DNA from 2 places in the Faecalibacterium sp. DFI.5.82 genome. Region 2 is predicted to be linked to the other one. Evidence: predicted binding sites of a transcription regulator. Region 2 holds the regulator's gene; the other holds the start of a gene.
What was found. Region 2 encodes HrcA, which represses chaperone genes, less so after heat shock. Its sites were predicted from a motif close to TGTTAGCACTCNNNNNNNNNGAGTGCTAACA; they were not measured.
Positions count from the first base shown of each region.

Region 1: a site for HrcA is predicted at 2,558-2,588, ahead of P0G09_RS01365 (Hsp20/alpha crystallin family protein). Genes of this name have one in related genera too.

Region 1 covers NZ_JARFIS010000001.1:255,525-259,913, reverse strand. Annotated here, with positions in the region: gene P0G09_RS01380 (ParB/RepB/Spo0J family partition protein) at 1-569, opposite strand, end outside; gene P0G09_RS01375 (hypothetical protein) at 615-788, opposite strand; gene P0G09_RS01370 (YitT family protein) at 852-1,709, opposite strand; gene P0G09_RS01365 (Hsp20/alpha crystallin family protein) at 1,960-2,424, opposite strand; gene P0G09_RS01360 (hypothetical protein) at 2,640-3,116, opposite strand; gene P0G09_RS01355 (purine-nucleoside phosphorylase) at 3,127-3,954, opposite strand; gene P0G09_RS01350 (ADP-ribosylglycohydrolase family protein) at 4,120-4,389, opposite strand, start outside.
Region 2 covers NZ_JARFIS010000010.1:48,065-52,453, forward strand. Annotated here, with positions in the region: gene dnaK (molecular chaperone DnaK) at 1-1,801, opposite strand, end outside; gene grpE (nucleotide exchange factor GrpE) at 1,904-2,533, opposite strand; gene hrcA (heat-inducible transcriptional repressor HrcA) at 2,530-3,603, opposite strand; gene P0G09_RS12095 (stage V sporulation T C-terminal domain-containing protein) at 3,789-4,331, opposite strand.

The sequences.
Region 1 (4,389 bases), on a different contig from region 2:
AAGGGATGGTTCTTGAAGGCGTGGAGTTCGTTCAGCTTGATATAGACGATCTGCTCCTTGCCCCGGCGTGGAGCATCCTTTGGCTTTTCGGGTCCTTTCGGAGCGGGAGCGGCCTGTATCGTTGGAGCCGTTTTTTTCTCCGGTTCCTTTTTGACCGCCTTTTCCGGTTTCTGTGCGGGAGCTTTGGACTTCGGGGCTGCGTCCTTGTCCTTATTTGCTTTCGGGGGACGGCCCCGGCGCTTCGGCTGTTCCGGCTCTTTGGGTTTTTCCTCTGCTTTTTTCGGAGCCTCCGGCTGCTTTTCCGGTTTCTCCGCTTTTGCCGGGTCAGGCTTTTCCACGCCGGGAGCTGCCGCCCGTTCCTCGACTTTCTTTTCCTTCATAATTTCAGCGAAGTTATAGACAGAAACCTGTGGGTTCTTTACCTCTGGTTCCGTCTTTTTTTCCGGCTTCGGGGAAACGGAAACCTTCCCCGGCTCTTTTGGGGGAGCGGGAGGCGTTTCCTTGCCCGGCCCGCTATCCGTTACCGGCTGTTCCGGCGTTTTTGTGGTTTTATCATCTGCCATAAGCATTTACCTCCTGTTTTTTGGCATGAAAAAAGGGGCTCAACTTTTCAGTCAAGCCCCCGTGGGAAGTTCCTCCTTTCTCCGCCATGATACAAAAATACCGCCCGTAGTCTCGTTTGGGCGGTACTTTGTGTAAGATTGGCAGTCCATTATTAAGTTTTTTATTATGTTCCCTTTGTACACCGTTGCAAACGTCCCCTCTGAAACATAGGTATAGGTCAGCATGCTTTTTACCTCCATGCGCTTTGATATTTCCGGACTTGAGTATACCACGCAGCTCTCCGCCGATCAGATCTTGGGCTGATACTGCATGCTGGACACATTGTAAATGGTAACAAAAGCCTTGGGGTCTTCCCGGTTGATAAAGTTCATCAGCTTCTGATATTCGCTCTTGTCCACGATGGTAATGATCTCGTTGTGCTTTTCCAGATTGTACGCACCGATGGCCTCGTACATGGTCGCACCGCTGTGCAGGTCATGGAGGATGAACTGACGCAGCGCCTCCTCTTTTTCGGTGATGATGCAGACGCGGCGTTTGATGCTGCTATCAAAGATGAAATGGTCCAGCACGATGCCGTTGAAGTAAGTACCGAGGATACTCAGCACCACGGTCTTTTTATCGTAGACCAGGGCCGCGGAAAGCGCCACACACATTCCCGACAGAGACATGGCTTTTCCCAATTCCATGTGCAGGTACTTGTTCATGATCTTTGCCACGATATCCAGCCCGCCGGAGGATGCATTGCGGTTGAACAAAATACTCAGCCCGATGCTGACCACCAGAATATAGCACAGCACGTCCAGCTCCTGACTGCCGGTCATCGAGCCGAACTCCGGGAACAGCTTTTCAAACAGCCCCAGAAACACCGGCAGCAGCACACTGGTGTATACGGTCTTTGCGCCAAATTCTCTGCCGCAGGTAAAGAACCCGATGATGAGAAGCACGACGTTCAGGATCATCGTAATGACCGACAAGGGCAGCGGCACAAAATTGGACAGCACGATGCCAAGGCCGGAAATGCTGCTGACGGATGTATGGCTCGGCACCAGAAAAAAGAAAACGCCCGTCGCAATGATCGCCACCGCCCCGGTCAGGACTGCCGTCTCCCTCAGGACTGCGCCGGTCTTTCCTTTTACATCACTCATCTTTGTCCCCCTAAAATCAAATTTGTTTCACCGACTTCCTCATCTTTGTCGATGCGGACAAGGAGCTTACCGCCAAAGCGTTTGTATTCCATAGTGAAGTACCTCCATAAATTCCGAGTTGCTGTTCTCAGTATACCATGTTTTTCTCTTGCGGAAAAGATAGCGAAACAAAAATGCCCCCGGAGGGCTTGTTGCGGCTCTCCGGGGGCATCTTATGTGCGTGTGTGACTTGGCACACACGACCGGCATTTTACTCGATTTCAATCAGATTCGGGTTCTCAGGCAAAGCCTTCGTCTGCTGAGGAGCAGGCAGCTCAACATGCAGGACGCCATCCTCGAACTTTGCATGGATGTCTTCCTTCTTCACATCGCCCACGTAGAAACTGCGTGCACAGGTGCCGGAGAAGGTCTCGCGCCGCACATAGCGACCCTTCTGATCCTTTTCGTCGTTGCTGTGGCTGCGCACTGCCTGAATGGTCAGGTAGCCGTCGTTCAGATCCATCTGAACGTCTTCCTTCTTGCAGCCCGGCAGGTCAACCGCTACTTCGTAGCCGTTGTCCGTCTGTTTGACATCGGTCTTCATCATGTTTGCACCGCGCTTACCAAAGGTATCACGAGCCTCACGGTTCATCATACGTTCCAGTGCAGCGTCATTCCAGAACGGATCGAAGAAATCATCGAACAGGTTTTCATGGAAAACAGTCGGCATAAGCATAAATCATTCCTCCAATCCCGGCGTTCGGGTCGGGGCAAAAAATCTGAAGCGTCCATTCAGAAGGGCTTTCCGGGGAGCCTTGCGGCTCTCCTTTTGCCCTTCCTCCTGAGCACGCCACTGTTATAGCACCGTTCATTAGCAGTGTCAATAGAAGAGTGCTAAAATTCACAGAAAGATAATTTTCTGATAATCTTTCATGTAATCTTAGGCGTTTTTCAGGCATATGTCAGCCTTAAGCATTTGGCATCCACTCCATTCGCCACCAGAGTAGCAGCGATTTCCTCGAATGTCTTTACTACCTCCATTGCTTTTACCGGAACGACGATTTCGTCCGGTTCTCCTTTCTCCAGGAGACCTTTTGAAAAGCTCATGCCAGGGGTTTTCACTTCGCCAATATTAAAAGCCATCAAGTTCACTTTTCGTCCATCAGATGCCTCAAAATCAAAAAAATTCATAACTCCATCAAACACATCTGGCGACTCAAGTTCTTTACTGTCATAATCCAATATATGCGCATGTTCTGAAACGATTGATTTGATTTTATCTACTTCTGCCTTTTCCAGTTGCAGTCCTTGTGTATTTTCTCTGTTCTCCTGACATTGAACGAAGCCATCTTCTGACACGGACACACGGCAAAGCGGCAGCCCCCAGGCATTTGCCAGCAAATAATCAAAAACGATGTTTTCTCTCATCCGAATTACCCTATCCTTCCATCTTCTGAATCACCGCACCCAGCCATCGGCACAGGGTATCGCCTGCCTGATTTGCGATCTCCAGCACGCGGGCGTGGCTATGCTTGACCGTCTGGATGCCGGTGGCCATGTTAGTGATGCAGCTGACGGCCAGCACCTTCATGCCCATGTAGTTGCAGACCATGGTTTCCGGCACGGTGCTCATGCCCACGGCATCGGCTCCCATCCCCGCAAAGGCGCGAATTTCAGCCGCCGTTTCATAGCAAGGGCCCATAAAGCCCATGTAAACGCCCTCCTTGTAGGCAATGCCCAGTTCATCGGCGGTCTGCTTGGCAAGGTTCCGCAGTTCCAGACTGTAAGGTTCGGTCATGTCCGGGAAGCGGGGGCCGAAGCGCTCATCGTTGGGGCCAATGAGGGGGTTCGTGCCCATCATGTTGATGAAGTCGGTAATGAGCATCAGGGTGCCCGGCGCAAACTCCCGGTTGATGCCGCCGCAGGCGTTGGTCAACACCACCTTTTCCACGTCCAACAGCTTGAACACATAGAACGGGTAGCAGACTTCCTTCATGGAGTAGCCCTCATAGAAATGGAAGCGGCCTTCCATGGCGTAGACTTCCGTGTCCCCCAGTTTGCCAGCCAACAATGCGCCTTTGTGTCCTGCCACCGTGGATACCGGGAAGTTGGGGATATCCTTGTAGGACAGTTCTTCCGTGTCCGTAAAGTCCGCGGTCAGCTTGCCAAGGCCGGAGCCCAGCACCACCGCGATCTTCGGGCGCTTTTTCGTGTGCGTCTTGATATATTCCGCACTTTCCAGTGCCTTTTCATAAAGATGTTCCATACCGTTCTCTCCTTTTCCCAAAAAATTCGATATACTCTCTGGGTTCAGTATATCGGATTTTTCAGGACGATGCAAGACGCCCTTCATCGAGTCTTATTAAAAACCAAGGAGCAGATACTTCACATCACGAGTGTGTTGTTTCTGCTCCTTGGTTCTCCGAATGTCTTATCTCTGGCCGATGTTCCACCGAAACAACTCATATCCTTCCCGGATATCCTCCGGCAGACGTTTCAAAGTCTCGTCCCGCAGTTCCTGCGGCATCCCGTAAAAAGCTTCGGCAATGCCGCCGGTGATGCAGGCAAGGGTGTCGCTGTCGCCGCCCAGAGAGACCGCATTGCGAAGTGCATCCTCAAAACTGACGCTTTCCAGAAAAGCAATGATTGCTTCCGGCACAGTTTCCTGACAGGTCTCCACATGATGATAGGTCGGCCGAAT
Region 2 (4,389 bases):
CGCCGTCATCGTTGGGCTTCTGCTGGTTGTTTGCGCCAGCATCGGGGCCGGGCTGTGCGCCTGCAGCCTGCTGGGCAGCAGCGGCAGCCTGATACATCTTCTCAAAGACATGGCTCAGCTCATCCTGCTTTGCCTTGATCTCATCGATGGAGCCGGACTGAACAGCGGTCTTGAGGTCGGCCAGTTTTGCCTCAGCTTCGCTCTTCACGTCAGCGGGCATCTTGTCGCCGTTCTCCTTCAGCATCTTCTCAGTCTGGAACACCATCTGATCAGCGCCGTTGCGGATATCGACCTCTTCACGCTTCTTCTTATCATCGGCAGCAAACTGCTCAGCTTCCTTCACAGCCTTGTCGATATCTTCCTTGGACATATTGGTGGAAGCGGTGATGGTGATATTCTGCTCCTTGCCGGTGCCCAGATCCTTCGCGCTGACCTTCACGATGCCGTTTGCATCGATATCGAAGGTGACTTCGATCTGAGGCACACCACGGGGAGCCGGAGCAATGCCATCCAGGTGGAACACACCCAGGCTCTTGTTGTCGCGGGCAAACTCACGCTCGCCCTGCAGAACGTTGATCTCAACAGAGGGCTGGTTATCAGCAGCAGTGGAGAACACCTGGCTCTTGTGGGTGGGGATGGTGGTGTTGCGGTCAATGATCTTGGTGCACACGCCGCCCAGGGTCTCAATGCCCAGGCTCAGCGGGGTGACATCCAGCAGCAGCAGGCCCTTGACATCGCCCTGCAGAACGCCGCCCTGGATGGCAGCGCCCACAGCCACGCACTCATCGGGGTTGATGCCCTTGAAGGGCTCGCAGTTCAGTTCCTTCTTGACTGCATCGTAGACAGCGGGGATACGGGTGGAACCACCGACCATCAGGACCTTCTTCAGGTCAGAGGGACGCAGGCCTGCATCCTGCAGAGCCTTGCGGACAGGGGTCATGGTGCGGTCAACCAGATCAGCGGTCAGCTCATTGAACTTTGCGCGGGTCAGGGTCATATCCAGATGCTTGGGGCCGGTAGCGTCGGCAGTGATGAAGGGCAGGTTGATCTGGCTGCTCATTGCGCTGGACAGCTCGATCTTTGCCTTCTCAGCAGCTTCCTTCAAGCGCTGTGCGGCCATCTTATCCTTGCGCAGGTCGATGCCGTTCTCGTTCTGGAACGCATCTGCCATCCAGTCGATGATGCGCTGGTCGAAGTCATCGCCGCCCAGGTGGGTATCACCGTTGGTGGCCAGAACCTCGGTCACGCCGTCGCCCATCTCGATGATGGAGACATCGAAGGTGCCGCCGCCCAGGTCGTAGACCATGATCTTCTGGTCCTCTTCCTTATCGATGCCGTATGCCAGAGATGCGGCAGTGGGCTCGTTGATGATACGCTTGACGTTCAGGCCGGCAATGGTGCCTGCGTCCTTGGTTGCCTGACGCTGGCTGTCGTTGAAGTATGCAGGAACGGTGATGACTGCATCGGTGACAGTCTCGCCCAGATAAGCCTCAGCATCTGCCTTCAGCTTCTGCAGGATCATCGCGCTGACCTGCTGGGGAGTGTACTCCTTGCCGTTCAGGGTCACCTTGTGGTCGGTGCCCATATAACGCTTGATGGAAGCCACCGTGTTCTCAGGGTTGGTGATGGCCTGGCGCTTTGCGACCTGACCCACCAGACGGTCGCCGGTCTTGGTGAAGCCGACAACAGACGGGGTGGTGCGTGCACCCTCAGAGTTTGCGATAACAACGGGCTCGCCGCCCTCCATAACAGCCACGCAGCTGTTGGTAGTACCAAGGTCGATACCAATGATCTTACTCATAATGAAAGCTCCTCTCAAATTCAGAACGTTTTTTGTTTATGTGATGCTCAAATGTTACCAAGCGGATGTTATATTTGAAAACCCTTGCGGGGTCTTGCAAAATCACTCTGCCACAACAACGGTGGCATGGCGGACGATCTTATCGCCCAGCTTGTAGCCCTTCTGGTAAACCGTGATCACGGTGCCGCTCTCCTGCCCATCGGGGGCGGGGATCTGCTGCACGGCATTCATAAAGTTGGGGTCAAAGGGCTTGCCCAGCGCCTCGATCTCCTCCACATGGAGGGCGTTCAGCGCCTTGGCGGCTTTGTCCAGCGTCATGGTCACGCCCTTCTTGTAATTCTCGTCGGTGGTGGGGGCGTTGGCCGCCATCTCCAGCGTATCCAGAATGGGGATGATCTGGTTCACGGCAAAGGACACGCCGTCGTTGAACTTCTGGTCAGCCTCACGGGTGGAGCGCTTGCGGTAATTCTCATACTCGGCGGCCATCCGCAGCAGCTGATCCTTGGCCTGATTGGCATTCTTCTCAGCCGCGTCCAGCTTTGCCTTCACGGCCTCCAGCTCCCGGGCCTTCTTGTTGAAGAAGCCATCCTTTTTCTTGGGGTCTGCCGCTTCAGCGTTCGTCTCGGGAGCCGCTGCCTGCTCAGGTGCAGTTTCCGGGGCGGCCTGCTCGGCGGTGTTGGGCTCCACGGCAGGTTCTTCTGCCTGCGGGGTCTTTTTTGTTTCTTCGCTCATTCCAGGTCCTCCTTATAGATCACAGTCCGCCGGGGTGCGGCTGCCTGCGGGGTATCTTTTCGTTTGCCGCTCATTCCTTCGCCAAGCTGATCGGCAAAGGTGTGGAGCAGCGGCATCAGCTTCTGGAAGGGCATCCGGGTGGGGCCGATGAGGGCCACAGAGCCCCAGAGGCCTCCGCCCACCAGATACCGGTCACTCACGATGCACAGGCCGGGGATCTGAGGTTCCAGATCCTCGCCCAGCAGGATGCTTTCGCTCTGCTCTGCCGGGGGTGCAATGAGGGCGGCGGCCTGCTCTTCGTCGTTCAGCAGGCTCAGGATGCTGCCCACCTTGCCGTCCAGCTGGGGCCAGTCCAGCAGGTACTGCTCACCACCCAGATACACATGGGGCTGGGTGGAATCCTGCAGGATGGCGGCGGCGGCGCTGATCACCGGCACCAGCTCCGGGCTGATCTGGCTGCACAGCTCTGCAAGGAGCCGGGGCGACAGATCAACAGGAGCCACAAAGGTCAGGTTCCGGTTGAGCAGGGCGGCAAGCGCCGCTGCATTTTCCCGGGAAAGACCGGTGCGGACCCGCGCCACACGGGTGCGGACATAACCGGCAGTGGTCACAGCCAGCACCGCTGCGGCGCTGCGGCCCACCTGCACCACCTCGTAGTGGGCGATGCAGAGATCCTCAGCACAGGGGGTGCTGACGGCGGCGGTGCAGCCGCTGATGGCGGCCAGCGCCTTGGCGGCACCCTGTGCCAGCTTTTCCGGCTCGTGGTCGAGGCTTGCGAACACCGCATCCACACGGGCGCGGGTCACACGGTCCAGCGGCTGGTCATCGGTGAGAAGATGATCCAGATAATAACGGTAGCCCTTGGCACTGGGGACACGGCCTGCGCTGGTGTGGGGCTGCTCCAGCAGACCCAGCTTGGTCAGCGCGGCCATCTCGTTGCGCAGCGTGGCACTGGAAACTGCCATATCAAAGTAGTTTGCCAGCACACTGCTGCCCACGGGCTCGCCCTCGAGGCCATACAGCGCAACGATCGCCTGCAAGACACGCTGCTTGCGTGCATCCATCGTCATAGCGCCTGCCTCCTTCGTTCGCTTTTCGTTTCTTTAGCACTCCTTCTTCCTGAGTGCTAAGACCATTATATCCAATTTTGCGGCGCTGTCAATAGCTTCTCAGAAAAGTTTTGAAAGATTCATAATTCTGTCATAAAGGCCGCACAAAAAAGAGCCGCCCTGCGGCGGCTCTCCTATATAATAGATCATTCCTCCATCTGCTTTGCCAGAAATGCCGCCGCCACGTTCACCGCCTTGAGCTGGGCGGCATCGGGCTGGGCAGTGCGGTCCTCCGTAAGCAGGCCCACACTGCCGGTGACATCCCCCGCCGCAATGATGGGCACAGCGCACAGCAGCGCCCGGGGCGAGCCCTCACAGGGCAGCAATGCCTTTTCGGGGCTACCATCGCTCTGGTAGGGCTTGCGGCTGTCCATCAGCTTTTCCAGCGGCTGGCTTACGCTGCGGTCTGCCAGATCCCGCCTGCCCGCACCGGATGCCGCCAGAATGCGGTCCCGGTCTGAGACAAAGGCCGTCAGGGCAAAGCACTTGCTCAGCACATCCACATACTGGGCCGTCACCCCGCTCAGTTCCCCCATGGGCGAATACTTTTTGAAGATGACCTCGCCGTCCCCCGTTGTGAAGATCTCCAGCGGGTCTCCCCTGCGGATGCGCTGGGTGCGGCGGATCTCCTTGGGGATGACCACCCGCCCCAGCTCATCGATGCGGCGCACGATGCCGGTTGCTTTCATAAGGTTCCCTTCCTTTCCATGTTCCGGTTTTGCTTCCAGATTTCTGTGAAGTATGGTT